DNA from 3 places in the Vibrio japonicus genome. Region 1 is predicted to be linked to each of the others. Evidence: riboswitches for the same ligand, from Rfam matches in the RefSeq annotation. Region 1 holds a riboswitch; each other region holds the start of a gene.
The links. Region 1 has a riboswitch for thiamine pyrophosphate ahead of thiD (bifunctional hydroxymethylpyrimidine kinase/phosphomethylpyrimidine kinase). Riboswitches for the same ligand answer to the same signal wherever they lie in the genome.
Positions count from the first base shown of each region.

Region 1 (10,192 bases):
TGTGACTGACGTTGAACTTGAAGATGGTGTGATCACAGTGTTTGCTCCTCACACTGAGTTCTTCAAAACAAAGACAGCGCTAAACGGTGCATTCCCAGAGCTGACTCTTGACGTAGAAGAGATCACCTTCGTTCCTCAAACTCACACGCCAGTAGCGGGTGAAGACGCAGAGAAATTCCAGAAGTTCCTGGATATGCTTGATGATTGTGATGACGTACAGCAGGTTTACCACAACGCTGAACTGTAATGCACAACTGAAGATTGAAAACCGAGCTAAGCTCGGTTTTTTTATATCTAAAAACAGTATGTTCATGCCATTTTTGCCAGCTTTGAGATACTTAAAGACAGTTTACAGTGTAAAACTGTTCAATTTTTAACTTAAAACAAGACTAACATCAGAGTCCCTAAAACACAGGCCATCAAGATGGAGAAAGCTTGATGGCAACGGGAGGAGGGGTGCTGTAGAAGCAATGACCATTGTGAGTTAAACTTAACCACGTAATCCAAAGCAGGGGTATTTATGTCCAATTCATCTTCTGATTCAACGACAAAAAAGAAAAAAACATTTTTACCAAAACCTGAAAACTACAAAGTTAGTCTAAAATATGAGGGCATGTCGCTGAAGGAAGAGTGTGAAAATCGCTCGATAGCTGAGTTAAAAAGGAAGTATGCGAGATAAATATGGCGCTTATCATGATAGATACTGTTACCCAGATAGCGACGTTCTGACTAACTTGCTCAATCTTAGGGACGGTGACGAATTGGCTGAGGCTGAAATAGCGTTTACGGCAGAACGTTATCGTACTTATCAAAGTGAACTCACTTCCATCGACCAATTTACTTTCTCTCATCTACAACACTTACATACCTATCTTTTCCAAGACTTGTATCACTGGGCTGGTCAACTGCGCGAAGTGGATATTTCAAAAGGTGACACACGTTTTTGCACCGTTCCGAGAATCGCCGTTGAAGGGGAGACGCTGTTTCAGATTATTCCTACGCTCGCCAACATACACGATCAAGAAAAACTAATTGAAGAAGTCGCGTCACTGTTTTGTGAAATTAATTTGCTCCATCCCTTCAGAGAGGGGAATGGCCGAGTACAGCGCTTTTTCTTCGAAGAGATGTTGTTTGTTCTTGGTTACGATCTGACCTGGCCTGATTTGACGAAAGACCAGTGGATAGAAGCGAATATAGCAGGTGTCTATCTCGACTTAGAACCACTAAAAGCGATTTTTCGTCAGGCGATAGCCAAGTTGTAGACGCGCTATACCTTGCCAATGTGAAATGAGACAAACGCCAAGACATTATTGCCTTGGCGTAAGGGATTAATTGCTCACGTTGTTGTATTTACTTCGATTGGTATGACTACTGTGCCTAAGGGGTGCTGTTGAGAACTGGCTTGACTCTACTTTTCTTAATGGCGACTAAGACTTGTGGCAGTAAAGACATCAAAATCATCCCAGCCATCAAACTGTATTGAGTTAGCGTAAAGTTTTCACCCAGCAACAGCAGTCCTGACACAATCCCTGCGACAGGGTTTGCGATACCACCAAAAGCAAAATCTACGATGCTCATACGTTGGAGCAACCAAACATACAGAGCGTATCCCAGTGCTGTGTTTAACACCGCAACCCAGCTTAACCCCAAAGCATTTTGTATAGAGAAATGGTTTACAGCATTGGCATATTTTTCAGGTTCCACCAAGGCATGCCCTCCTGCAACGATTGATAACACCATCCCACCCAGGAGCAACTGCCACGTCAGGATTTTCCACCAATGCATTTGTGTGCCTAGTGATTGAGTGATAGAACTGCCCACGATGATGCATGTAATGGCCCCAATCATCGCTGCCAGCCCCAATGGACTTAGGCTGATTGAACTTGGATCAAACAGCTTCCATGCCAGCAAGATCAAAGCTGCGCCGGAGAAGGCTTGAGCCACGCTAGGTTTCTGTTTGTTTTTGATCCAATGAAAGAGTATCGCAAACACGGGAACCGAGACCATTCCAACCCCTGAAATGGCAGATGGTAGGGTAAGAGCCATAACGAAAATTAGCGCAAAGAAGGCGGCAATGTTAATGGTTCCTAATGTCAGCAGAACTTTCCACTCACCTTTGGATGGAAGAGTGGGCTTTATCATCAAGAGTAATAGTCCTGCCGGCAGTGCTCTTAGCACACCTAGCAGGAATGGCGGCCAGTCACTTAACGAAAACTGAGTCACCGCGTATGTTGTTCCCCAGAAGAATGAAGGGATCATAGCAAGCAATATGTTCATGTTACTTATCTTTATATTGAGATAGTTTGTTCAAAATGTACGCGCTATTAGATGAGTTGTAAAGTATCTTTATGTTAAGATAGTTGGCAGTATTTGTTTGCTATGGAAACGTAGTTATGGACGTTGTTGATCGAGTGACAGAGCAGTGGGCTCAGGAAAAACCAGAGCTAAAAACAGAGCCAATGGCCATCATGGGGCGTATTTTACGCATCGCTAAGCACATGGAAAACGAAGTGGCAAAGCTTCATAAGCGCTATGGTCTAAAGTTCGGTGAATTTGATGTATTGGCGACATTGCGTCGCAGTGGAGAGCCTTTCTCTTTAACACCGTCCGCGTTAATGGGCTCTATGTTATTGACGTCGGGGGCGATGACCAATCGCTTGGATAAGCTGGAATCTAAAGGACTGATCGCCCGAACACACAGCAAAGAGGATCGTCGTAGCGTGAGTGTTAAATTGACGCAAGAAGGGACAAAACTTATTGATGAGATGATGCAGGTTCATGTTGATTTGCAACACTCGCTGATTAAAGGGATGAGCCCGAAACAAAAGACAGAGTTAAACCAATATTTAAAAGTCTGTTTGGCTGAGTTTGAATAGCCACCAGCAAGTTCCCCCATTTTTCGGGGGAGGGTGTCATGTCAATAAAGTCCCATTTAATGGGGGCATCTGTACAGAACATATCAGCTTTTTATACGTGTTTAGATGTGCTCAATAAAAGAAAACCCACTGTAAAAAGTGGGTTGTCGGGCATCATAGTTATCGTATGTTTGGTGATTAAGACTCAATAGGAACCACCAGAATATCAACTGGTGACTTATTAATGAGATGCTGAGAGTAGGAGATGATGCGACTCCAAAAGTCTTGGTGATGGCCGCAAATCAACAAATCTACACCGTTGCCAGCGATCACTTCGTGTAGCTTGCCGCTTAACTCACCTGTACCCACAATGATCTTTTTCACGGGGTATTCGGTATTAGCATCAAACTCTCTAAGCTGCTCCAACGTATGCTCATTGACGGGTCTCAGGTCAGGGTTCGCCTTGATATCCACTAAATCAGGATAAATCTCCCCATGAGTCCCATCGATGTGAACAAACGAAAGCTCTGAACCGAGTTGGTTCGCCAAGAAAACTGCTCGATCAATAAGGATATTGCTTTGCTCTGAAAGCTCTATAGCAACCATGATGTGTTTGTATTGCATATCCAACCCCTTCTCTGAAATAGACAATGTAAGCTTAGTCTTATTTACGGAAAAATGGTGTTGGATTGATCTCGATTTACTCATTAATTCTCCGCTCATCTTATTGAGCTGCATTACTTTTTCTACCGATATGTTCTTTTGCCCACCATTGAATGTTCTTAGGTTCTTTTTCTTATTTAAATGGTGATTGGTTTGGTTTTTTTGTTTGATGACAGATGATCAGTTGTTGAGTGGTTACTTTCTTATTGGGTGAGAAATATTGCGCTGATTTCTTTATGTATTCTTACTCTTTGAGAATAAAATTTGTTAAGGAATCCACGTGACGATACAACATGAGTAGAACTCGATGAAACACAGTAATGGGCAAGTCAATGAAAAGGTACTCCAACTTTTAATGCAAGTCGCGGTCAACGAAGACCCGGTGACGGCCAAGCAGTTGAGCGAACAGGTGGGAACGCCAATCAGTAGCTTGTATCGCCATATAAAGCTTTTAAAAGAATGGAACCTTATCGAAGAAAGTCCAAGTGACAAAACCTTGATCATAGGTCCGGCTGCATTGATGCTGATGCGAAGCTACAAAAGCAATCAGCACGACTTAGATGCCATTGATTTGGTGCTAAATCGATTGCAAAAGCAGACGGGTGAAATGTCAGCGTATATGGTACCTGTCGGTTATCGCGCTTTGTGTGTCAGCAGAAAAGAGAGTATGCAGGCGCTTCGTTGCAGCTACGTCCAGGGTCAAAGTCAACCCCTGCTACGAGGCGCCTCATCCCGAGTGATGCTTGCTTATATGCCCGCTTTGCGTTGTGAAAAGATTCTGCGTTATTTCGGAGAGTCCGACAACATTAGTGTTTGGCATCAAGAGCTAGAGCAAATTCGAAACCAAGGCTATGCAGTGAGTACTTCAGAGATTGACCCGGGGGTTTCTGGCATCAGTGCCCCAGTGATGAAAGGAAGTAAACTTATCGGGGCCGTTTCGGTTATGGCACCTGTTCATCGATTTCAGATCAATCAACAAAGAATCATACTACATGTACTTCAAGCAGCTAGGGCTTTGCCCCCAGAAAGGTAATGGAAATGTTTGGGCTATTTCGACGCAAGAAATCTGAGAATATTACTGGACTTCCACTCCATCAACTCACTTTGGTTAGTGTGAGTGAGCGGCTCAAACCGACTAAGCTGGTTGACTTTGAAATGGCTGATCAGAGCTTACAAGAAGTATATGAATGGCTAGCCCAACAAGATAAGTACTGTTGGGTGAATGGTGGACATTACAACCTAAATGAACAGCAGGTAGGAAAGTATCAGCTGCATCTGAGTAATTATTTAGGCGATCAAACATTGCCCGTGGTTCTGACTAACAACACAGAGACTTTACTGCACAGCTTGCCGTTACTTATTTCGCCAAGAAAAGAGCTGGGAGTTGTGCACATTGGACGCAGCTTTGAGTTGAACGCCACGTTAGAGCCTGAAAAGGGCACCGCATTTCACTTTGCGCTTTCACGTTATAGCGAGTGTCGGTTGTTTGGACTTGGCTTAGACAAAGCGCATCTTGACAGCAGAACGCTAGAGTATGCGGAAGATCTGGGGTGCGATTGGTTTGCGTTAGAAGAGTGCTGTTTTGGACAAAGATTCCAGATCAAGCACCAGTTAGCAAGTTATCTCGCACACTGTGACGATATTATTCTCAATATTGATCTTGACTGTCTTTGCCCTGTTTCTCGCTTAGAGGCAGGTTCAGCGATTGATATACAGGTCGTGAATCGAATTATTCGCCAATTGCTTATTTCGGGGAAAGTTCGCCAGATTCAGCTGGTGGGTTACAAAGATAAGCATCTTTACTCTAAAGGAACCGCTAACCTTCTTCATGAATTAGCGCAGACTTATTTGATGACTCACCGAGCGGCTTAATTCGGCCGGAGTAAATATACAAAAGCTGGCATTGATGCCAGCTTAGTGTTGGTTTAGCACATTTTAAGATGCTTTGTTCGCGCTTTTACTTGAGTCTTTCCAGTATTGAATACGAACGCGATGCAATTGTGCTCTTCTCATTTTTTTCATGATATTCCCTCAAAACAAAATACAGCTCTTCACTGAGCTCAATACGAATACAGTTCCTCATGAACACGATTTAATTTAGCCAGCAAATTTCGTTATGGCTAGATCCTAGATCACATTTTATTGCATAAATGTCTTACATTACGCAGCAAAGTTGAAGTTCAGCGCGTTTTCATAAGTTTGTCATGTAACTCAAGGAAAGACGAACCTTCGAATTAATATTTAAGAAACAATAGCTTAATAAATCTTTCATATTGACTACCTAATATCTGCTCGCTATTTAATAAAAATTACTCAAGCAAGGAGTCAGTGATGTGGAATCGTGATGAGCAAGATTCACAGTTTAGCCAGATGATCGAAGCGAGATTATCTCGCCGTCGTTTCTTAGTAGGTACTGCAGCAGTAAGTGCAGGCGCTTTTCTTTCTTTAAACCCGATCGCAAAAGCATTTGCCGCAGACAAAAAAAGCGCGCTGCTAAACTTTGAGTCGGTTCCGGCATCAACAGCGGACGAAATTATCGTACCGAAAGGCTACAAAGCGAAACCACTATTGTCTTGGGGAGATCCGATCTTTCCAAATGCACCAGAGTTTGATCAAAGTGGTAAACAAGACTCCAAAGCTCAACAAAGTCAGTTTGGCGATAATACCGACGGTATGAGCCTGTTCCCGATCAGCGATGATCGCGCGGTGATCGCCGTAAACAACGAATACACCAACTATGAATATCTGTTTGATCATGGCGGTAAAGCAATGACAGCAGATGATGTCTTGAAAGCGCAAGCGGCACATGGTGTCACTGTTTTTGAAATTGTTAAGTCTGGTGGTGAGTGGAAGCTAGACAAGGGCGGTAAACGTAACCGCCGTATTACCGCAAACACCGAGATGATGCTGACAGGCCCAGCGGCAGGTCATGATCTGATGAAAACTGAATTAGATAAATCAGGCATGAAACCGTTTGGTACCTTCAACAACTGTGCAAACGGTCAGACCCCTTGGGGAACGTACCTGACGTGTGAAGAGAACTTCCACGGTTATTTCGGTACACGAGATGAAAGCGCTGAGATTTCTGATGATCATAAACGCTACGGTGTAAAAGCCGCACCAAGCAGCTATCAATGGCACGACTCTGACGAGCGTTTTGATGTGGCGAAGCATCCAAATGAGCCTCATCGATTCGGCTGGATCGTGGAAATCGACCCACACAACCCAGAATCAACGCCACTAAAACGCACTGCGCTAGGCCGATTCAAGCATGAGAATGCTGCGGTAGTGATCAATGACGATGGGCATGTTGTCGTTTATCTTGGTGATGATGAGCGTGGTGAGCACATATACAAATTCGTTTCTAAGAACAAATACAAACCTGGCAACGACAAGGCTAACCGCGACCTGCTAGAAGAAGGCACGTTGTATGTTGCGAAATTCAGCATGGACGACAAAGAGCTGGCAGGTAAAGGTGAGTGGATTGAACTGACTTACGGCAAAAATGGTTTAACAAAAGAAAACGGCTTTAACGATCAGGCAGAAGTGATGATCTTCGCTCGTCGCGCTGCAACTCATGTTGGCGGAACCACCATGGATCGCCCAGAGTGGGTTGCTGTGCACCCTGATAACAAACATGTTTTCTGTACACTGACTAACAACAAAAACCGTGGCGTGAAAGAAAACCAACCTGTTGGTGGACCAAACCCACGAGCAGAAAACAACTACGGTCAGATTGTTCGCTGGTTACCACATGGTGGAGATCACACGAGCAACAGCTTTGAGTGGGACCTATACCTAATCGCGGGTAACCCAGTGGTTCACAAAGGTACGGCTTACGCGGGTAGTGAAAACATCACACCTGAAAATATGTTTAACAGCCCGGATGGTATCGGCTTTGATAAAGCTGGTCGTTTGTGGATTCAAACAGACGGTAAGTACTCAAATGAAGGGGATTTCGCCGGTCAGGGCAACAACCAGATGTTATGTGGTGACCCAATGACAGGTGAAGTTCGTCGATTCCTAACGGGTCCAATCGCATGTGAAATCACGGGTTTGACGTTCTCAGCTGACTATAAAACCATGTTTGTTGGCGTACAACACCCAGGGGAAGATGGCGCGCCATCGCATTTCCCTGCTGGTGGTAACACGAAGCCACGCTCGACCATCGTAGCGATTACGCGAGAAGATGGCGGTGTTATTGGCGCGTAGTTGTTAAATTAAAACCAGTAGTTCAAAGGGGCGTTCAGCCCCTTTTTTGATATATGAAATTTATGTAACAAAATACATAAAAAGTTGTGACAGTCTCTTTATATGATACTAAATGTAGTTGCTTCCATCATACGGTAACACTATATTGAAATGGTACCTCAATAATTCTAGGGTGTAGAGACCGATAAAACGTTACAAGTTAATACAATAAACTGAGCGCAATAGAGACACAGGTTTTAACAAATTCTTGTTATTAAGCGTGAATCCGAACGTAAAAGAATAAAGTATTGCACAACGGCCTTTAACTTCTTCCGAAGCTGCACCTTGGGTTAGCTAGGTATTGGTGTTTAACCACAAGAGGAGGTTAGGGTATGGTTTCAGTCATTTTATTTGCATTAGCCATCGTTGTTTTCTTTTGCTGTTGGACGGTCCAACACGGACTGCCCCTTTTAGGTATGAAATTAGATGAGTCCGATCAGTTACTCCTTACGGAAGTACTAGGTGAAGAGATTCTCGAAGCGTAAACGCGAGTGGAAAAAGGAGCTTTCGGCTCCTTTTGTCGTTTTTGGTGCTACATCATTTTTCATCATTCCCACCTCGCGTTTTTTAGAAAAATGTAGGTGCATTGGCGTTTCACTTACTGCTATTATTTGTTGGATATAGTCGGGGAGCCTGAAGGCTGAGATCGCATTGCGAGACCCGTAGAACCTGATTCAGTTAGCACTGGCGTAGGGAACTATTCGCATCAAGTTACATTCTGGTTTGATGCACTCGCTATAAGTGGAACTTCTTTCATTCCTCTACTTTGGCAGAGTCAGTTCTTATACGTCTTGTAGTAGGAGCGACAATGCCACATTCACAAGACACCACTCCCATTGTATTGACGATCGCTGGGTCCGACAGCGGCGGTGGGGCAGGAATCCAAGCCGATATTAAAGCCATCTCAGCGACGGGTAGTTATGCCTGTTCCGTGATTACAGCGATTACATCGCAAAATACGTTGGGTGTCTCTGCCATTCATCCTATACCGCTGGAACATATCGAAAGCCAGCTTGATGCGGTTTTTTCTGATTTGAACGTGGTAGCGGTCAAAATAGGGATGCTAGCCGACGCTGAAATCATCAAGTTAGTTGCGCGTAAGCTCAAGCAATACACGCCTAAACATTTGGTGATTGACCCTGTTATGGTCGCGACAAGTGGCGATCTATTGCTGGAGCAAAATGCGATTTGCACGCTTAAACAAGAGTTAATCCCGATGGCTGATTTGTTAACACCTAATCTTCCTGAAGGGGCGGCTCTAGTGGGTAAGTCTGTCCCTCAGAACGAAGATGAAATGGGAGCCTTAATAGAAGATTTACGCGCGTTAGGAGCGAAATCGGTTCTACTAAAAGGTGGCCATCTGGAACATGATAGAAATAGCAATGATCTGCTGATAATGGAACAGAGCTATGAATTACTGAGAGCAAAACGGTACGACACCAAAAATACCCATGGAACGGGCTGTACGCTTTCTTCAGCTATCGCATCGTATCTTGCTCAAGGAAATAGGCTGCATAAAGCGGTGTATCTTGGAAAGCAGTATATCTCACAAGCGATTTCTCATTCGGATGAGTTGGAAGTTGGGAAGGGGCATGGCCCGGTACATCATTTTTTTCCTGGCCATGTGAATGTGCGCTAACGAATGGTTGGATGTGGTGGCACTGTAGTCCATCGTTAGTCAGCTAGATTCTACTCCGTTGTTTTAATCAGTTGTTTCAATCAATCAAACAGCGGAGTGACTTATTTCTCGCCGTTACAAATCGCGCATGAGAGTTTCATACTCTTCATTCGCTTCCACAATCAGTGTGCTGAGTTCATTCGCATCTTTATCGTTTAACTCTACTGCCCATTTATCTCTATTTTTATTGCAGTGTAATCGTGTTTTGCCGGTGAGTTTTTCAAATTCAACGTCGCACAGATCCGCTTGATGATGCTTTTGAAGTTCAACAATCTCAACGTCTAAAAGTCCGATGGGATTGACTTCAATATTCACATGGAAGCGTTTTGTGTCGTTAAGCTCATAGTGCCGATGTACAGAAATCATTTGTCTCTCCTTACCTAGCTTGCTTTCGCTCTACTCAAGTGTAGGACAGCGTATTAAACAGGAATATTAAATTATTGCTAAATTTGACCCTGGTTAAGAAATAAGCAAATTTATTTTCATCATAGGCCTGCTTGTTTGATTCACCTAGATAGCGTTGGGGTGGTGAGATTGTTCTACATGGCGAGTTTTGAAGAGCGTTGACTTAAAAAATCTTACATTGCCAGTGTTGCATTGTGTCAATAGTTCTATTAATTTGGAAATATTGTTAAATGCAGGATTTGCTGATGGAACTAGAAGTTGTCGCTAAAGCTTTAAAAGAGTTAGGTCACCCGACTCGCTTGGCCATATATAAAACCATAGTGAAGGCAGGCTATAAAGG
Region 1 covers NZ_CP102097.1:774,214-784,405, forward strand. The annotation lists gene NP165_RS16630 (YebC/PmpR family DNA-binding transcriptional regulator) at 1-247, shown strand, start outside; gene NP165_RS16635 (Fic/DOC family protein) at 669-1,262, shown strand; gene NP165_RS16640 (DMT family transporter) at 1,378-2,277, opposite strand; gene NP165_RS16645 (MarR family winged helix-turn-helix transcriptional regulator) at 2,394-2,876, shown strand; gene NP165_RS16650 (universal stress protein) at 3,054-3,479, opposite strand; gene NP165_RS16655 (IclR family transcriptional regulator) at 3,826-4,551, shown strand; gene NP165_RS16660 (arginase family protein) at 4,557-5,390, shown strand; gene NP165_RS16665 (PhoX family protein) at 5,850-7,730, shown strand; gene NP165_RS16670 (hypothetical protein) at 8,102-8,254, shown strand; TPP riboswitch at 8,385-8,482, shown strand; gene thiD (bifunctional hydroxymethylpyrimidine kinase/phosphomethylpyrimidine kinase) at 8,578-9,408, shown strand; gene NP165_RS16680 (hypothetical protein) at 9,523-9,813, opposite strand; gene NP165_RS16685 (ArsR/SmtB family transcription factor) at 10,098-10,192, shown strand, end outside.

Region 2 (10,192 bases), on a different replicon from region 1:
GGCTGCCGCTTCCATTTGATAGCTACCTAAAAGCTGGAAAAGATATAAAGGCAAGGTGCGAAACTCCTGACTGCCAAACAAAGCAATCGCACTCAAATCACCAATAGCGAACATAAAACTAATTGCAAACGCATGAGCCATCGGCTTTTTCAACGCTCGCCATTCGACAACTTTAAATCGTTGCCAACCTTTCATACCTAAACTCGCACACACATATTGATATTGCTGTTCAATGTGCAACATAGGCTGAGAAAGCGTTTTTATAACGTACGGCAACCCCATTAAACCATTAACAGCGACGACAACTAAAAAGGCCAAACTAAACACATCTGTCATTGAACGAAGCAACAAAAACAATCCTGTGGAGATCACTAGGCCCGGTGTCACCAAAATAATCGTGCCGATTAATTCAATGTGATCCGCTCTTTTCTGATGAAAATTAAGCCTTAATCGACGGCTGGAAATCAAAATACTGATACCGGCCAGCAAGGCAAAAACACTCGCTAGCGTAGCAACTTTTAATGATGCCCATAACGCTGACCAAAAACGAATATCGGAGAACACCGCCAGAGCCTGACTATTTATGCCACTGATTATCACCATTAACAGCGGAGGTAAAACTAATAGCGCACTTAGGCCGATCCAGCTCCAATCCCAAATCTTGGATTTAAGCGTATCTTTCGTTAGATAAATATTTGATGATGTGCTGCCTGCGCTGACCGAGACTGGTTTCGCTAAACGCTGAATAGCCAATGCCATCAAACCACAAAGCAGCATTTGCCAAATCGCCAGTAATGCACCGGCTTGTAAATCAAAATCAAACTTAATCGCTTGGTAGATGGCCAACTCAATTGTTGTCGATTTAGGCCCGCCGCCTAACGCCATCACCGTAGCAAAACTGGTGAAACACAGCATAAACACTAAGCCACACACATGCGTAAGCTGCTGTTTAAGGCGTGGCCACTCTACCCATTTAAACTTTTGCCAGTGCCCCATACCGAGATGAGCACAAAGTTTGTGTTGCTCTTCAGGTATGGTTTCCAGTGACTGCAGTAACAATCGGGTCGCGTAGGGTAAATTGAAGAAAACGTGCGCGAGCAAAATACCATTGAGCCCGTATATCGAAAAAGGCAGCTTACTGTTTAACGCTTCAAAAAGCTCAGCAACTAAACCACTGTTGCCGTAAATAGCCAATAGGCCAAACACACCCACTAGAACTGGGAGAACTAAGGTTGTCGCAAACAATTTGAGAAGCAGCTTTTTACCGGGAAAACTTCTCCGAGATAAAGCATGGGCGACAGGCACGGCCAAACCAACACTCAACAACGTAGAGAGAAATGACTGATAAAAACTAAACTTAGTGACGTGTCGGTAGTATGGGTCTTGCCACACTTGCAACACGTTTAACGAGGGCGCTTCAATCAGCAAAGCACCTAGGGCAGAAAGAACAAAGGTCGCGATAAGTATCGCGACCCAAATGCCGATTTTAGGAGTCTTGTGCAACGGAGAACCTTAGAATGTTAAAGCACTTTGCCATTCACGAATCCATGCTTTGCGGTTTTCTACCACTTCATCAGCACTAAAACCTAGCGCCTTACTTGGAACAGTAAGCGTGTCAAAACCTTCAGGTAACTTCGCATCTGTGACTGGGTACATCCAGTTTCCTGTTGGCATCATTGACTGGAACTCATCACTTAAAATAAATGCCATGAAGTCGTCAGCAAGCGCTTCATTCTTAGAACCTTTCACCTTCGCTGCTACTTCAACTTGCGTGTAATGACCTTCAGCAAAATCAGCCGCCGCGAATTTGTCATCCTGCTCAGCAATCAAATGGTATGCTGGAGAGGTTGTATAAGAAAGTACCAGATCAGACTCACCTTCTAAGAACATCGAGTAAGCTTCAGACCAGCCTTTGGTGACCGTGACTGTCTTCTTAGCCAGATCTTTCCATGCCTGAGTGGCATCATCACCGTAAACCGATTTCATCCATAGCATTAAGCCCTGACCTGGTGTCGATGTACGCGGGTCTTGGTAGATCACTTTGAGATCGTCGCGTGATTCAACCAGCTCTTTCAGGCTTTTAGGTGGGTTAGATAGCTTTTCTTTGTTGTATACAAAAGCAAAATAACCAAAGTCATAAGGAACAAACGTCGTATCGTTCCAACCACCAGGTAGCGTAACGCTTTCCGTATTTACCTTATGTTCAGTCAGTAAGCCCGTTTTCTTTGCTTCTGCCATCAGGTTGTTATCAAGGCCTAGTACGATATCCGCTTTACTGTTGTTCCCTTCCAGACGTAGGCGATTTAAGATCGAGACGCCATCATCAAGCGCCACAAAATTCACATCGCAGCCGCATTTCGCTTCAAATGCTTTTTCTACAGCAGGACCAGGCCCCCAATCTGCGGCGAACGAGTCGTAGGTATAAACCGTTAACGTGTTGTCAGCAGCCAAAGCCGAAAATGAAGTTAGGGTAGCAATCGCTAAAGTGCTCAGAGTGGTTTTCACTGCTCGCTCTCTCCTTGTTGAGCGGCACAGGCTTGAGGGACGGGAGAGTTGAGATGTTCCGAGTCCAGACTCAATTCCTACGCCAGTATTATCTGGTTCAGGTACACGGGTTCCGAGTGTGTGCTCGATCTCAGCTGATTCCTATTGATAGGATGAATAGCGCCCCGATGAGTATCGACAAAATTGTAATCGTTATATCATCTGATAGCCAGTGTTAACCACGCTGATCGTATCCCCAGCGAGGCACTAGTCCTTGCTCAATACCAAGATGATCCAAAATGCGGGCGACCATAAAATCAACCAGATCTTCAATGGATTTAGGTTGATGATAAAAGCCCGGTGCAGCTGGCATAATCGTCACGCCCATCTGAGACAGCTTATGCATGTTTTCTAGATGAAGTGTTGAAAACGGTGTTTCACGCACCACCAGTAATAGTTGACCACGCTCTTTCATCACAACGTCTGCTGCACGTTCGATCAGATTATCCGACATGCCATGAGCGATGGCCGCCACACTACCTGCTGAACATGGGCACACCACCATTTGTTTTGGCGCAGCAGACCCAGAGGCCACTGGCGAAAACCAATCGTCTTTACCACAGACAGTGAGCTTTTCAGGATCACATTTAAGATGCTCTACTAATGCATACTTTGCCGCGTCCGGATTAGCGGACAGCTGTAAACCATGCTCTGTCGCCAGAACAACGCGCGCTGCCGATGAGATCAGCAAGTAGACTTGATAATCAGCCGCCAAAAGGCATTCTAACAACCGCAATCCATAGGGCGCACCGGATGCCCCTGTAAATGCCAATGTGATGGCTTTTTGTTTGTTACTCATGTTTCTACACTAATTTATTCGGCCAATTTTGCCAGCAGCTTTCCGTGAATACCTTCAAAGCCACCATTGCTCATCACCAAGATTTGATCACCCGGTTGAGCCTGCTCTACAATTTTTGCCACCAAGTCATCAACGCAATCAGACACTTGTGCAGGTTGATGACACGTTTGAGCTACCGCTTCAACCGACCAATCGATGGCTTCTGGTTGATATAAAAACACGTGGTCAGCCGCATGCAGTGACTCTGCAAGTGTCTCTTTATGTACGCCACGTTTCATTGTTGCGCTGCGAGGCTCGAGAACTGCAAGGATGCGTTGTTTACCCACTTTGTTTCGCAGACCGCCCAACGTCAGTTCAATCGCGGTTGGATGATGCGCAAAATCATCGTAAACCGTCACACCGTTGACTTCACCCTTGAGTTCAAGACGACGCTTGGTATTAATGAACTTAGCTAAAGACTCACAAGCTAAATACGGCGTGACGCCAACGTGTCGAGCCGCAGCAATAGCCATCAATGCATTATCGACGTTGTGATCACCAACCAGATCCCACTTAACCGTACCGACTTCTTCACCTTGGAACAGTACCTTGAACTGAGAACCATCAAGGATCAGTTTTTCCGCTTTCCAATCGCCCTGTTCGCCCGTGAATTCCGTTTCGCTCCAGCAGCCACGACCTAATACGTCTTCCAAAGCCAAATCTTGTTTAGGTGCTAGAATACGACCATTTCCTGGAACAGTCCGTACCAAATGATGGAATTGACGTTTGATCGCTTCCAGATCGTCGAAGATGTCTGCATGATCAAACTCTAAGTTATTCATAACCAATGTGCGTGGGTGGTAATGCACAAACTTAGAACGCTTGTCGAAAAAAGCACTGTCGTATTCGTCCGCTTCAACCACGAAAAACATGCTTTCACCTAATCGTGCCGAAACACCAAAATTACCCAATACGCCACCGACAAGGAATCCAGGCTTGTAACCACAGTCTTCTAGGATCCACGCCAACATACTGGAGGTGGTGGTCTTTCCGTGTGTTCCGGACACCGCCAACACCCAGCGATCATGCAACAAGAACTCTTGCAACCATTGTGGGCCAGATGTGTAGCGGAGATTCGTATTAAGAACATGTTCAACACATGGGTTGCCGCGACTCATCGCATTACCGATAACAACTAGGTCTGGCGCAGGGTCGAGTTGAGATGGGTCAAAACCCTGTATGATTTCAATACCTTGAGATTCAAGCAAAGTACTCATAGGTGGATACACATTGGCATCACTGCCTGTCACTTTGTGTCCAAGCTGTCGTGCTAAAATTGCTGCGCCACCCATAAATGTGCCGCAAATCCCTAAGATATGAATATGCATAAACTGACCCTATAGCAGGCAAAAAATTATCTGGTCATTATGGCGATAAAGCTCTGAAAAGCGAACTACTTTGATCAGTTCGTGAGCTTCTGCCAATTAAGTGCTCATTTCGTGCTCATACAAATAAGTAAGATGAGCAGAATGCAACAAGCGAGAAGGTCGACAAATAAATTGGGATCTTCATCAGTTAGTTCATTACCAATAAAAAGATTCGGCTTTTACAATAAGGGTCGGCGAAAACCAAGATCCGAAAGAGATCCCATACCGCCAAATCCCCCTATTCTATTTTGAAGCGACCTTAAGGAAACATCATGTCTGGAATGCGCACCCTCGGCGAGTTCATTGTTGAGAAACAAGCAGACTTCCCCCATGCAGGCGGTGACTTGTCATCCCTACTATCTTCAATTCGTCTTGCAGCTAAAATTGTAAACCGCGAAATTAACGCCGCGGGTTTAGGCGATATTACTGGTGCTGTTGGTACTGAGAACGTGCAGGGTGAAGCTCAGCAAAAGTTGGATGTTTACGCCAACGATAAATTTAAAGCCGCGCTAGAAGCACGTGACCAAGTATGTGGAGTCGCAAGTGAAGAAGAAGACGAAGCAGTAGCGTTTAACAAAGAGCTTAATCAAAACGCGAAATACGTTGTACTGATGGATCCACTAGATGGCTCTTCAAACATTGATGTGAACGTATCGGTGGGTACAATTTTCTCTATTTACCGCCGTGTATCTCCCATTGGTACTCCAGCGACTGAGGAAGATTTCCTACAACCAGGCCACAAGCAAGTTGCAGCGGGTTACGTTATTTACGGTTCATCAACCATGCTGGTTTACACAACAGGTAATGGCGTAAATGGCTTCACTTACGATCCATCACTGGGTACATTCTGCCTTTCTCATGAAAATATGATGATCCCGGAAGACGGTAACATCTACTCAATCAATGAAGGCAACTACATTCGCTTCCCTCAAGGTGTGAAAAAGTACATTAAGTACTGCCAAGAAAGCGCACCTGAAGACAACCGTCCTTATACGTCACGTTATATTGGTTCTTTGGTTGCTGACTTCCACCGTAACCTACTTAAAGGTGGTATCTATTTGTACCCAAGTACAGAAAGCCACCCTAACGGTAAACTGCGCTTACTTTATGAATGTAACCCAATGGCGTTCATTATCGAGCAAGCTGGTGGTGTCGCATCAGACGGTGTAAACCGCATAATGGATATAGAGCCAAAAGAACTTCACCAGCGTGTGCCTTTCTTTGTTGGTTCTAAAAACATGGTTAAGAAAGTTGAAGAGTTATTAGAACAAAACAAAGAAGAACAATAAGACTTTCCATCTAAAGGCGCTGTAAATAGCGCCTTTTTCACATTTCTTGAACGAAATCTCACCTTTCTCGTTTACATAAAACCGAGTTTAGCAGTAAGGTATTTTGGTCAAAAATTCAGCCCAAGTGCCCAATACGGGTACACGATAAAAGGAACTTTATTCATGAGTTTAAACAATGTACCAGCAGGCAAATCACTTCCGGATGATATCTACGTTGTGATTGAGATTCCTGCCAATGCTGACCCAATTAAATATGAAGTAGATAAAGATTCAGGCGCGGTTTTCGTAGACCGTTTTATGTCTGCACCTATGTTCTACCCATGTAACTACGGCTACGTAAACCATACGCTTTCTCTTGATGGTGACCCTGTTGATGTATTGGTCCCAACACCACATCCACTACAGCCTGGTTCTGTTATTCGTTGCCGCCCTGTCGGTGTTTTAAAGATGACTGACGAGTCTGGTGAAGATGCGAAAGTCGTAGCTGTTCCACACACTAAACTCACTAAAGAGTACGATCACATCCAAGATGTGAACGACCTTCCTGAACTGCTTAAAGCTCAAATTACGCACTTCTTCGAGCGTTACAAAGAGCTTGAGTCAGGCAAATGGGTAAAAGTAGATGGCTGGGAAGATGTGGCCTCTGCACGCAAAGAGATTTTAGAGTCTTACGAGCGCGCTCAGAAATAATGATTAATATCTAAGTAAATACGCAAAGAGCCAGCAATTGCTGGCTCTTTTTGTTGATTGGAGACTAAGTTGGATAATTAAACTCGTTGGCACCAATCTCCTGATGACAGAATAACATCCAACTGGCTGCTATCTTGGTACAAGTAGATCCAAGCTTTGCCAAACGGTGTGTCTATCTGCTCTCGCCGATACTCGACTGGCACATCTTCCAATTTATCAATTTCAGCTAATGTCTTATCATCTAGGAGATATATCTCCCCTTGAATCGCACTATGCCCCTCAATCACGGCTGGGTAACCGCCAAGATCATACAATGAGTATTCAGGGGCAGTTTCATAACTACCTAGAAATTCTGCGTGTTCTAAGAATGTGTGGTTACTTTCGCCTTTGCGTAAAGTGCCATAAACAAATAGTAGATGTTGCATAGCGTTCCTTGCTCTTTCACCAATGAAAATTGATGAGTGACGTTAATCAAACTCAAACTGATAGAGTATATCAACAGCGCTACTCATCCCAGTGACCACTTCAAGATACAAATCCTTCATCAAGCGGTAACGTACCGTAAATTCACCTACAGAGTCAAAGATACCGACCCCATATTTCACTTGCAGTCCAGGAAGTAAATAACCACTGACCGTCACTTTTGAACTATCACCACTTCCTGCTGTATCAAGTTGCAGATCTTGTACACCAAAGGCTTCACCTAACGCGCCAACAACACGACCACTTTTCGCTAAGCTCAAACCAATGAGCGCCGTCGTCATCGCGTTACCACCCGATTCTGCATCAATATCCTGACCTCGTAATAAATAGGATAGAGCATTTGCCTGTGGCATGGCAGGTTCTGAGAAAATCGATACTACCGGATCCGTAGCCGGCCCAGTCACTTTCACCCCTGCAATCACATCATCCTGTGTGTTTTCCGGATTACGTATCGCAGAAATTTGCACATAAGGAAGATCCACAGGACCATTCATCAGAATCTTACCTTCCTGAATGCGCAGGTCTTGCCCAAACGATCGGTAAGAACCATCAACAATATTCACTTCACCGACAACATAAGGACCTTTATCTTTTTGCGTGACATTAAGATTACCCACCAAGCCACCTTTCAATCCAAACGCTTCGAGCAGAACATCATTACCGATCTGGATATTGATGTCCGTCTCTACTTCAAACGGTATTGCTGAGTCTTCCTTGAGCGGTTTTAAATCTTCATCAAGCAGTACCTGATCTGACGAGATCCCTGTTGCACTCGGCGGTATTTCTTCAACGACAATCCGCCCCCAAGGCAGTGCAATGTTACCTTCGATTTTGGCAAATTTTGGTGAAGCGTTGATCGTCATATCAGGCACGACTTTAAGCGCAACCATTGGTGGCATCTCAACTTTTAACTCCTTCGCAAATACACGAAGTTTCGTCCGCCAATCGCTTAAATCTCGCCAATCTGCATCACCTTCAAGGTTTAGCGCTCCATCCGGCGTATTTAATATGGCCGATAGGTTTGCCTCATAACCAGACAAATCAACGGTGAGTTTGCCCGAATCAATCTGAGTGGGTGAGATATCCCCCTGCACCAGAATATTGTCTATCAGCAGTTGGCCATTCGCTCTAGGATGTAAAATCGGGCCACTAAGCGCAATGTCTGTAGAAATATCCGACTTAAGCTTGCTGTACTCGCCAATCAATGGCGCTAGAAAATCAAGATTAAAGGTGGTCAGTTTTATCTGGCCATCCAGCGTTTGTTCTGTGCTCAGTACATTCGGGAGCGTGACTTGACCAGAAAAGTCGCCATTGTCCGTCACATCAATTAGCCAATTCGCATCCAAACGGTCTCCGGCTAAATTGGCATCTAGCGTGATTTTATCCCAACCAATATCAACGGTTTGAGGTAGTTTCTGAGATACCCCCCCAGAAGGTAATCTCACTTCTACTTTTGCTTCTGGAGACTTTCCAGCTTCCCATTTAGCCCAAACGTTGGCGTTTGCTTCACCATGTAACTCAGTCTCTTTAGGAATGAATGCCGCGATCTGATCAAAGTTAAACTGGTTTACACTCAAACGGGCTTCACCACTTTCTCCGACCTTAATATTCTCGTCCAGACACACCGAAGAGTCTTGCTGTAACCAACAATGGGCGGCAACACTCACGAGCTTCGTTGCCATATCAAAACCTAAGCTAGTCGGTTTATTTAAGCGCCAATCACCTTGTTTTGAGCTGAGCTGCACTCTCTCAAGCTTACCGGCCCAATTTAGGTTTGGCTTGTCGTTTAGAGTACCTGTTAGCGCCAAATTCGCAGAGGCTAGATTAGAATCTAAATCCAAAGTCAGATTATGTAGGGACTGTTCCCCCGAAAATATCAGAAGCACATCATCAATACTGTAGTCCTGATAGCTTCCTCCGGTGACTTTGAGTTTCACGTTGCCCTTAGGCTTAGGTAAAGGTGTGATATTCCCAGTGAGCGTAACGTGCTTAACCTGTGCTTGGTTTTGAAAATCAATAGAGTCGATATCCAAACCCAGCTTTACATTAGGCTCTTTCATCGGCCCGCGTAACACTACATCGCCAATCGCTTTACCGGACAGATCCGGGACTGACTTCGCCAGATTTGGAAGATCGAGCGACAGTGACATACGCCACTCATCTGTCAATTTACCTTTTGCTTCAATACTGTTCGGACCGTGGGAAAGCACCAAGCCTGGAGTGTCTACTCGATATCGACCTTTGCCCGTTACGTCTGAGGCGTCTAACTGACCTTTTATGTTTAATGGGTATTCTCGTAATATGCCGTCAATATCTAGCTTGCTGACAGAGACTTCCCAGCCACCTTGTTCAGTCAATGAACCGGAAGTCGACACATCGCCACTCACTTTACCCTCAGACTCTGGCCATTGAAGTCCTGGTTGAATGTCATTCAAGGCAAGATTCGCCACCCAATTTATTGGCTGCTTCCAGTTCACCAATATATCGCCAGCCACGGAGCCGCCTAAGGTTTCAAGTGTAAGCGAGCTCAGTTCTATTTGATCTAAATTACCCTTACCTTTCACTTTCAGATCTAAATCAGGCAGCGCGTTGCCCTTAATTTCAGAGTCTAAGTTTAGGCTATAACCCTTTAACGAACCCTTGGTTTCCAGTTTGTCTACCTTCACGAAGTAGTCGCCTTTACCCACTAATGGCCACTTGGCATCGACTTTCTTCAGAGAGATATCGAAAGGCAGATCCGGATCTAGCAGTGCTAATTTCGCTTTAAGATCGGCTTTAGCCAAACCACTTAACTTCGTATCTAAACTCAGATCAGCAGCGCTACCTTGTGCGGTAAGGCTGATTTTTTGACCATTCGCCATCTCATCTTTCACTAAAGCGTCAACATTGAGCGTTAATGGATAACCTTCTTTCAACGTCACGTTCGCATCGATTTTGCCTTCTACTTGCGGCATATCGAGTTCAAGTACTGGGATTGAGAT
Region 2 covers NZ_CP102096.1:317,421-327,612, reverse strand. The annotation lists gene thiP (thiamine/thiamine pyrophosphate ABC transporter permease ThiP) at 1-1,503, opposite strand, end outside; gene thiB (thiamine ABC transporter substrate binding subunit) at 1,513-2,505, opposite strand; TPP riboswitch at 2,563-2,682, opposite strand; gene NP165_RS01650 (flavin prenyltransferase UbiX) at 2,720-3,343, opposite strand; gene mpl (UDP-N-acetylmuramate:L-alanyl-gamma-D-glutamyl-meso-diaminopimelate ligase) at 3,358-4,710, opposite strand; gene fbp (class 1 fructose-bisphosphatase) at 5,022-6,038, shown strand; gene ppa (inorganic diphosphatase) at 6,201-6,728, shown strand; gene NP165_RS01630 (gamma-glutamylcyclotransferase family protein) at 6,806-7,153, opposite strand; gene tamB (autotransporter assembly complex protein TamB) at 7,196-10,192, opposite strand, start outside.
Region 2: another riboswitch for thiamine pyrophosphate. It lies ahead of thiB (thiamine ABC transporter substrate binding subunit); the one in region 1 lies ahead of thiD (bifunctional hydroxymethylpyrimidine kinase/phosphomethylpyrimidine kinase).

Region 3 (10,192 bases), on a different replicon from region 1:
TTGCAACATCAGATACCCTAGCCCCGCACTAGAACCAACCCATTCGCCGACCACGGCCCCGATCGGTGCGATCACCACCGCGACTCGGACGCCAGAGGCTAATGTTGGGAGGGCGGCAGGTAGTCGAATATGGCGCAGTATTTGCCATTTGTTTGCTCCCATCGTTTTCGCAAGATCCAAGTAACCTGCTGGCGTGTTGCGTAGACCGTCATAACAACAGGTCGTTACAGGGAAAAAGATGATAATTGCAGCCATGACAACTTTAGACGCCATGCCATAACCAAGCCAAAGCATCAATATAGGTGCAATAGCAAAAACAGGAATCGCCTGACTCGCGATTAAGATAGGTAATAGCCAGCGCTTAAGCGGCTCAAATAAAAGCATCTGGAGAGCAAAGAAAGTACCCATTAGGAGACCAAGCACCAAACCCAACAAGATCTCTTGGGCTGTAACCCATGAGTGTTTGAGTAACACTTCATATCGCTCAACTAAGGTTGATAAGACTTCCAATGGCGCGGGTAAGATAAAACTTGGCACGTCAAAGACCACAACGATTGAGTGCCATAAGCCAAAGATAACTAAAGTGCTGATGGTCATGCGGACAACAAGAGCAATGGATCTCTGTTTCGAACCTTCTTGCTTTACAGTCGATGCAATGGTGGTCGTAATGTTAGACATAGTCCACCTCCAATTGCTCTAAAATCTCTTGTTGCAATTGAGCACATTGAACATCGAGAACTCTTGGCGTAGGCGTTGTGGGCACTGTCAATGACTCCGCAACAGCGGGAGTACCTTGCAAGACATAAAGCCTGTCCGCTAAGCGCACCGCTTCTTGCGGATCATGAGTGATCAGCACGACCGTTTTATCTCTGAGCAATTCACATGAAAGGGTTTGCAACTTATGACGAGTCACTGCATCTAGCGCCGAAAATGGTTCATCCATCAGCACAACGGGCTTATCTTGCATCAGCGTTCTTGCGAGTGCGACGCGTTGCCGCATTCCACCAGATAACTGGTTTGGAGTCGCAGCTGTGTAACCTGAAAGTCCCACCAATTCCAGAAGCTGCTTTGCTTTTTGCTTTTGCTCGCCTGCAACAGAGCCTTTGGTAAATTTGCAGCTTAAGCAGACGTTATCCAAAATACTAAGCCAAGGCAGTAACAGATCTTGCTGCGCCATGTAAGCGACCCGACCATCTAGAGACGCGCCATCAGACGTCTTCAGCTCCCCTCTAGTTATGACTTTTTCACCCAGTAGACCCGCTAAATAGCGCAGTAACGTTGTTTTGCCGCAGCCACTTCGCCCAAGCAGTACTGTCCATTTGGCCGCATCCAACTTGATGTTGACATTAGACAGCGTAGCGTATTCGCTCTCTTGGTATCGCAGGTAGATGCCTTTTAGCTCCGCGCCAACATATTGTTTACTGTTGCGCATCTGATTTTTCCGCTTGATTCCAAGCAAAGAAGTGGTGAACCGGACCATGCCCGTTGCCAACCTCTAACTCATCGGCATGAGTAATCGCTTGAGTGATATACGTTTTAGCAAGCTTCACTGCATCAATCAGATCATTCCCTTGTGCTAAATAAGACGCGATAGCAGAAGAAAGCGTACACCCTGTACCGTGCGTATTCTTGGTTGGGAAACGCTTGGCACTGATGAGTGTTGTGGTTTCATTGAGTATTAGAAGGTCGTTACTGTTTTCATTTTTCTCTAAATGGCCACCTTTGAGTAAAACCGCTTTAGCACCAAGCGCGCGAAGTTCATCGACCATCGCAGACATCTCTTGTTCCGTTTCAGGTGTGGAGCTACCCGTCAGCGCGGCTCCTTCAGGTAAGTTGGGGGTAATGATATCAGCCAGAGGAATCAGTTCTGTCTTCAGCGTGCTAATCGCCGAATGCTCAAGAAGAAGGTCGCCACTCGTAGCAACCATCACTGGATCGACAACAAGAAATTTAGGTTGGTATTGCTTTATCTTACTCGCAACAACTTGAATAATAGTGGAATCAGCAAGCATTCCAACTTTTACGGCCACGATATTGAGGTCTGTGAATACGGCATCAAGTTGACTCTCCACATGGTCTCGCGGGATGGGAAATATTGCCGAAACGCCCAAAGTATTTTGAGATGTAATTGCTGTAATAACAGAGCACGCATAACTGCCGGTTGCCGACATCGCTTTAATATCGGCTTGAATGCCCGCTCCACCGCCACTATCAGAGCCTGCGATCGTAAGTACAATAGGTGTATTAATAGGAAAAGGATGTGAATCTGTACTGGTTGTCATGGTCGCTCCATCTGTCAAAAAGACGCAGGAGAACCGACTTTACGAGCACATCACCATTGGAGATATTGGCAACAGAGACAGGATCAGGGTAGAACACTACCCTTGCAAGATCGAGCTTAAGTGTAAAGTACAAATAGTTCCCTACGTCAGTACTAACTGAATCAGGTTCAACGGGTCTCATTACGATCTCAGCAAAAACAGATAAATGTTCTTGCTCCCCGACTATTGGTTACTAATCTAATTGAAAATTAGCGTATTTGAAAGGTGTTTGTTGGCATTTAATGCTCCTCGCCCTTGCTAATATCCACAACACTCACAACTATAGCTCAACATTCCGGCTCCCAAGATTAGGGGTTCTGGTTTTGAGCACTTGCACAATATGCTGAAATGCAGGGCTTTTTACTGAATTTTTATCGAGGAAATAAGTATGACCTTTGGGGGTGTCAAAGGTGTTGTTGAACGCATCACAGTTAACAGAGTATACATTGAGTGGGGTTTTGCTTTGATCTTCTGGGCCTGTGTGTCCAATTCGACGACTAAATACCGCGTTTCTCGTATTCGCGATTTTGCTCGCTGGCATCGAAAAGTCATCATTGGCGTAGTAGCAGATAACCCGCTGAGCGGAACGAGCAATATGAATGCCCTCTTCGTCAGGTTGTAAAGCATGATTAGGAATATCCGACGCCATTAAAAAGACATTCTTAAACAAATACGGAACCCCACCACCACCAAATTTTTTAGCCCAATGGGATAAGCATTTCATTAAGACTCTCGCACCCATCGAATGTGCTAATACATGCATTCTTTTCATACATGGTTTATCTAAATTCGAGTCTTGCCAACTTACCAGCTTAGAGATAGCACGACTTAAATATTGACCTGAGCTCTCTGCGGACTCTTGATCGTCCCAATAGTCTTTGATAATTCCAAAGTCGTCGTCACATGGCCAAATGATAGGGACGACTTTGATTTGACTAAGGGAAGCATCTGACAACTGGTCGTGTATTTGCTTTGCACGGGGGAAAACGTGTTCATACGGTTGATTACTGAATCCATGAATAAAAAACATAATTTCGGATTCTACAGAGTTCATCACTTCACTCATGAATGCGAGACTGCCGATTTCTTCAAAATGGTGATCATCAAGCATTTTGCAATACCTGAGACTTTGGCTTAACTCATTAGACGCCTCAAAAACGAGTTTACCACCCCCTGTGTCTAGAACCCTTTTATTGGTAATAAAATACATAATCACAGTACTCCTTAACAGGCTTTCAACCGCGCTTAACGTATTACTAAGCGGCTAACGAAATGATGCCATCTCATGACGCTATATTTGAGTTATATATCAATAACCATGTAAGCATAAAACAAAAGCCACCGAGCATGGGTAGCGTATTGGGCATTTTACGGTAGAGTTATCATTTTGGAACGCAGTTCTTTTTCTTGCTTGCTTGAGAGAGGATGGATTCGACTTTTGTCTCTACCTCGACTAGCGAAGCGATAAGAATTTGTGGTGAGGTGACCTAAGTTCTGCTTCATGGTGTCATTAATGTATTAATTTGATAATATGCGCCTCCCCTAACGGCCGAATCCAGACGACACACATGAACCGTAAGAAAAAAATCAATCAGATTTTGAAAGCCAAGCAGAAAAAGCACAATGCTAAACTGCACAAAAGCAACAAGCCTCGCTACATCTCTAAAGCAGAACGAGCGAAGCTAGAAGCTCAAAATGAACAAGAGCAAAACACTGATGTAACAGTGGCTTCACCTGAACAATTAGATACGCCTGAGAAGTAGATCTTCTTCAATAGGTACAAACTTATCGCACACGTCAATCAGTGACTGTGCGGTAAGGCCAGGTACGGCGAATACATCTACTTTCGTACCAAACCGTTCTTGGATACGAGTCACCAAAATCTCAAAATCCCCATCTCCGGACAGTAGTATTACTCGATCCACTTTAGATGCAGCTTCATAGACATCGAGAGCGATACCGACATCCCAATCCCCTTTTGCACTGCCGTCCTGACGCTGTATAAAAGGCTTCAAATGAACTTTAAAGCCTATTCCGCGCAGAATATGATGAAACTGACGCTGTTTAGGATCATTCGATGCAATTGCATAAGCGTTCGCTTCTACTATTTCCTTTCCCTCAGTAGCGACATACCAAAACTGATTGTAATCGAAGTTCGATTTGTATTTTTCTCGCGTTGTGTAATAGATGTTTTGAACATCTACATATATGGCAACTTTTTCCATCATTTCACATTTATCTCATGAATGTTCCTATAAGAAACATATTCTATTTTATGACGCCCGTATGATATACGAGCAGACCAAGCAAGGTCTAATAAAGCCTTTATAAATCAACACATAAAGTAGGGCTTATAGTGCAACCATTATCTCACTTTAATGAAAGTGTAATATATGTTTTTCACAAAACCCTGAATATTTTCAAATTAAATTAACTAATCTCCCAGTAATAAGGTTGATTTGATTTGTGTCATTTTTGTATAACGACACAACCACTACGATAAATATTGTCTGCGGTATCACATTAATAAAACATATGCTTATATATGCTTATCCGAGGCACAAAATAAAGTTCAAGGAATTTAGAGAACTACAACTGCAGTGAGAATTAACAATAATGAAAGACAAGCATTTGAATAAAGATTTTTCCGCTAGCGCCGACTTAATTTCGACCACAAATCCGCAAAGCGATATCACCTACGCCAATGACGTATTTTGTGACATTGCTGGCTACAGCTACGATGAACTCGTAGGCCAACCCCACAACATGGTCCGCCACCCTGACATGCCAAAGAGTGCTTTTAAACAACTATGGACATACCTAAAATCTGGCCAAAGTTGGATGGGGCTAGTGAAAAACCGCTGTAAAGACGGAAAACACTATTGGGTGTCCGCATTTGCAACGCCGATTAAAGACGCGAGTGGAAATATTATCGAGTATCAATCGGTTCGTTCTCGGGCAGAGCCTGAACAAATAGAACGTGCAGAAAAGCTATATGAAGCACTCAACAACGGCCAAAAAACGTCACGTATTAGAATGAAGTTTCATACAGTGGCTATCACTTTGTCGTCTATAATGTTGCTTCTTGCTGCATTAGCGACAATACAAGCCCCTTCCCCTTTTAATATCGCGCTTATTGCTGTTAGCTTGCTTTCCATTGCATGTTCTTTTTTTCAATTTAAGCGATTTACCGTCATCAGAGATCTGGCAAGTGAAGCGTATACCAACACTCTTATGGAGCACCCTTACACCAATCATTTTGACGATTTCTCTCAAATTGAATTAGCGCTAATAATGAGAAAGGCGCAAATACGCGCGGTGACAGGCAGAGCAAGCGATACAACAAAAGATATCCATGCCGCGTCAGAGGAAGAGTTAAAGACGTGTGAACAGATTGGAAGAAGCCTTGATCAGCAGTGCCATGAAACGGATCAAGTTGCTGCCGCAGTGGAAGAATTGACTCACTCTATTAACGAAGTCGCTGATGCCGCCTCTGCCGCGTCTAAACTTGCTGAGCAAGCAGGAGAAGAGTCAACGAAAGGCTTAGATAGCATTCACTCCACAATCGATGAAGTGAACTTAATGGCTGAGACACTCGCTCACGCTCAGACGATCATTAATCAGCTATCAAAAGACACTCAACAAATTGACAGCATTTTGGAAGTGATTACTGCTATCTCTGAGCAAACCAACTTGCTGGCCTTGAACGCCGCGATTGAAGCTGCCCGTGCGGGCGAAGCCGGTAGAGGGTTTGCTGTCGTCGCAGATGAAGTCAGAAATCTCGCATCCAAAACGGGATCTTCTGCTAGTGAAATCCACACCATGATTCGTCAGCTACAGTCAACAGCCGAGAACGCTGTTGGAGCGATGGCGCAAGGCATCGACATTTCTGATGGCTGTAAGGAAAGAGCAGCACAGACTGGTAACGTCTTAAACACGATTTCAGAGAAACTAAACCTTGTGACAGACAGCAGTATTCAAATTGCCGCCGCGGTTGAGCAGCAAGCCAACGTTACTCAAGAGATAAATCGAAACGTGACAAACACGAAAACATTGGCGGACGACACCTCTGAAATATCTCGTACTTCAGTAATCAGAATTCAAAATTTGGTCGACCGCTTGGAAGGCTTGGATAGATTAATGAAGCAATTTAAAGCGTAAAGAGATTGTTTCTTTATTAAAACCACTTCCTCTATACCAAGAAAGGGAGTGGTTTTATCCCTTCTAAACAGAGTGGTTTATCCCAATGAAATGCATAATCCTATGATACATCAGCGTATATCTTCATTTTTGTAAGTGATACTTATTCCAAAATTAAACTTTCGCCTAATACCTTTAAAATTATCTATTTTCTCCACAAACAAACACTAAGCATTTGGTTTCATAAACTTAAATTATGAAGTTGCTCAATATTCAATCCGAACGATAAAAAACACAGCCATAAATGTGATCCTGATTCAGTTTGAATCTTGATTCCAGACAAAAAAGGCATACTATTGTGTGATATTCAAACTACAGCATAGTGACCAGTTGGACATACTTCATGGAACTAGACATTTTTAATCCATCAAGAGTACTCCGTAGTACGGTGTTGTTCTGGTTCAGTATGTTACTGTCTGTTATATCATTACTAGCAGCTACCTTCAGCCTCGCCATGACGTCACACCTTCACCTAGTGTTGGTGAACTTTGTGTTTGGTTGTTTTTCCATGTTTATCGCGTATCGAAGTTATTACAACCAGATACCCACTGCCTTATCAGCCATCTACGTTTATGTTTCAATTGGCGTGCTATACGTAACAACCGCTGCGTATCCAATCGAAAAAGGGCTTTTGTTTTGGAGCTTTCTTTACCCAGTACTTTTTTATCTCATCCTTGGTAAACGAAATGGTTTTTTTGCCACCAGCATCGGTTTTTTGGGTCAGTTCAGCTTAGTCATTGAAAAAGCGTTAGGTATCAATTCAGATAGCTTCATCGCTCTGAATCTTAATTTTATGCTTGCCTATGCGGCTGTTTGGTTGGCATCACACATTCTTGAGGTGAAAAGAAAGTCCTCTGAAGCCTCTCTCGGTCAATTGGCCTGCCGAGATGCCTTGACGGGTGTATATAATCGCCATGCGCTTGTTCATAACTTTGATCGGTACAGACGCGAAAGTGAGAAACTTCCACTTTCACTCCTTGTTCTCGATCTCGATTACTTTAAACAAGTGAATGATCTTCACGGGCATGACATCGGTGACAAAGTGCTGATTCAAACGGCTGCGCTGATTGACTCATTAAGTGATGAACACCTTGTCTACCGTATTGGTGGTGAAGAGTTTTGTATTGCTCTGCACAATACTGACGCACACCTAGCGACCAGGAAAGCAGAACAAATCAGGGAATGTATTGAAAAGTACAGCTTTAATGATCGCGACTGCCCTATTTCACTCACAACAAGCATTGGGATTTATCAATGTGATCATTATGACAATTTAGAAAGCGTGCTCAAACAAGCGGATAAAGAACTGTATAAAGCGAAAAAGAACGGCAGGAACCAAATTATGGTGTGTAATCAGAATTCGGTTGCCGCCGCTTAGCGACGAGCTTGCATTGGTTATCAAGCCTAATATCAGGTTTCGCCTTAGTCGTTTGTGAGCTCTTCTTCCGCAAAGACAACGTTATAATTTTCTGTGTAGGTACATTGCGGCTGTCGACTGCAAGTGAAGAATCGTCGCCCTTTGTGCTCTCCCAAACTGGCAATTTTGATCACCATAGGGCTACCGCAACGTTTGCAAAAACGCACTTCTTTGTCAGGCTCAATAAGATCAATATGGGCCGCCAGTAAACGTCTCAATCGACTCACTTGATAACTGTGTTTGATGCTTGTACCGATAAGAGGAATAGAAGCCGATTTGCACACGTGCATCAGTAACTTTTGACGCTCAATCTTGCCTTTATCAAGTGGTTTTCCATTATCAAACTCTATCACTACCCGCACTTCTAGCGTTCTTGGATCACACACCACAAAATCAAAGTAACTTTTAGCGATACGATTATTGGCAATAAACCAACGCTTTTTCTCAGTTTCGAGTGGAGAAATGACATTTGCCATGCTCACTTTCGCCAGGACAACCCCGTGTTGACCCACAGCGGAGACTAAAGCATTAAAAAAGGCAGACTCTTGCATTGAAAGAAGAGGACCTTTTTTCTTATATATACTGTCTTTGAGTTCTTCTTGCTTCAAGTAACGTTTTTGGATCACTAAAAAAAATATCACAAGCAATCCAACAACAATAAAAACACTTTCCATTTCTACTCACTCAGCCAACGCACAACGAAACACTCTATTTTATACAGTGACAAGATGGACACGCTAATAGTTTTCTGACTTTTATACCCTTATTTAACCAAAGCTTTTTTATAACTTCGCTCAGGTCTACCAACCGTTCCATATTTGAGATCCGCTTCTAGCTCTCCCGTACTAATCAAAAACTCTAGATAGCGCCTTGCCGTTGTACGACTTGCACCAATTTTCTCCCCTGCTTCGTCTGCCGTTAAGCTTTCTTTTCCTACAAAAAGGGCTTTGATTTTATCCAGTGTTACACCATCTATCCCTTTCGGCAGACGATTTCTTGAAGGCTCCGAGGCGGCTGATGATTGAAGCATTTTATCAACCAGGGACTGGTCTAAATCATCAACATGATTGAGTTGTTGTTTCTGCGCGATGTATTTTTTTAACGCAGTCTCTAACCGAGGAAACATCACCGGCTTTAATAAATAATCGACTACGCCCCCTCTCATCGCGGTTTGTAAGGTATCTACATCTCGCGCGGCGGTAATTAATATGATGTCACAGCTAATGTTCTTGGTACGCAAACCTTGCAGTATTTCCAACCCAGAGCCATCAGGTAGATGGACATCTAAAAGCATCAGCTCAGGTTTGAGTATATCCAGTTGTAACTGCGCTTCTAGCTTATTTGTTGCTATTCCGATAACGTCATAGCCTTCAATCTGTTCAAGGTATTTTTGGTGAAGCTGAGCTATCGCAATATCATCTTCTACAATCATAACTTTCGTTTTATGCGTCATGCCAAATCTTCCTTGGGTAGATAAACGGTCATTCTGGCTCCATTTTCCTGATTATTCGCCATTTCTAATTCACCTTGATAACGTAATGCGAGTTCACTCACTAAATACAAACCCACTCCACGCGTCTTGTTATCTTTACTCGACACACCTCGTTTGACGAGTGACGAAACACTCATGTCCTTAGGAAGCCCGCATCCTTGATCTTCTACTTCCAGAATCACCTCATTTCCAAAATCACTGATGGAAACTTGAATGGCTCTGCGCGTAGGCGAGAAGTTGTTATCATTCGCGATGGCTTCTTGTGTGGCGTCAAACGCATTATCAATTAGGTTACCTAGAATCGTCACAACATCTTCTGCATTAATTCGATCAGACAGTGGCTCAAGGCGCGACCCTTCTTCTACGACGAGCTTCAGTCCCAATTCACGAGCTCGCTCAGTTTTACCCAATAGCATGCCCGCGATTAAAGGTTCTTTTATCGTCTCGCGAAGAAATTCGATCAACGTTTGATAATGAGCCGTTTCCTGTCCTATGAGCTGCTGAACCGCATCCAACTCACCCATTTGTACCATGCCGCTAATCGTATTGAGTTTGTTACGATGTTCATGAGTTTGAGAACGAAGCATATCGGCGTATTCTTTCGTCTTTGCCAATTGCTCTGTTAGCTCGGTTAAATCGTCCTTGAGGCGGAAACTTGAAACCGCCCCGACAACTTTACCATCGACTATGATCGGGCTTCGGTTTGCGATAAGACGCTTCTGATTGAGATACAGATTGATATCGGTATCGGTTCTCGCCGTT
Region 3 covers NZ_CP102096.1:1,278,526-1,288,717, reverse strand. The annotation lists partial or broken gene NP165_RS06110 (ABC transporter permease) at 1-600, opposite strand, end outside; gene NP165_RS06105 (ABC transporter ATP-binding protein) at 671-1,432, opposite strand; gene thiD (bifunctional hydroxymethylpyrimidine kinase/phosphomethylpyrimidine kinase) at 1,419-2,282, opposite strand; TPP riboswitch at 2,404-2,513, opposite strand; gene NP165_RS06095 (alpha/beta hydrolase) at 2,602-3,432, opposite strand; gene NP165_RS06090 (DUF2986 domain-containing protein) at 3,890-4,084, shown strand; gene NP165_RS06085 (LabA-like NYN domain-containing protein) at 4,064-4,546, opposite strand; gene NP165_RS06080 (methyl-accepting chemotaxis protein) at 4,938-6,482, shown strand; gene NP165_RS06075 (GGDEF domain-containing protein) at 6,865-7,899, shown strand; gene NP165_RS06070 (DUF2726 domain-containing protein) at 7,944-8,612, opposite strand; gene NP165_RS06065 (response regulator) at 8,702-9,391, opposite strand; gene NP165_RS06060 (ATP-binding protein) at 9,388-10,192, opposite strand, start outside.
Region 3: another riboswitch for thiamine pyrophosphate. It lies ahead of thiD (bifunctional hydroxymethylpyrimidine kinase/phosphomethylpyrimidine kinase); the one in region 1 lies ahead of thiD (bifunctional hydroxymethylpyrimidine kinase/phosphomethylpyrimidine kinase).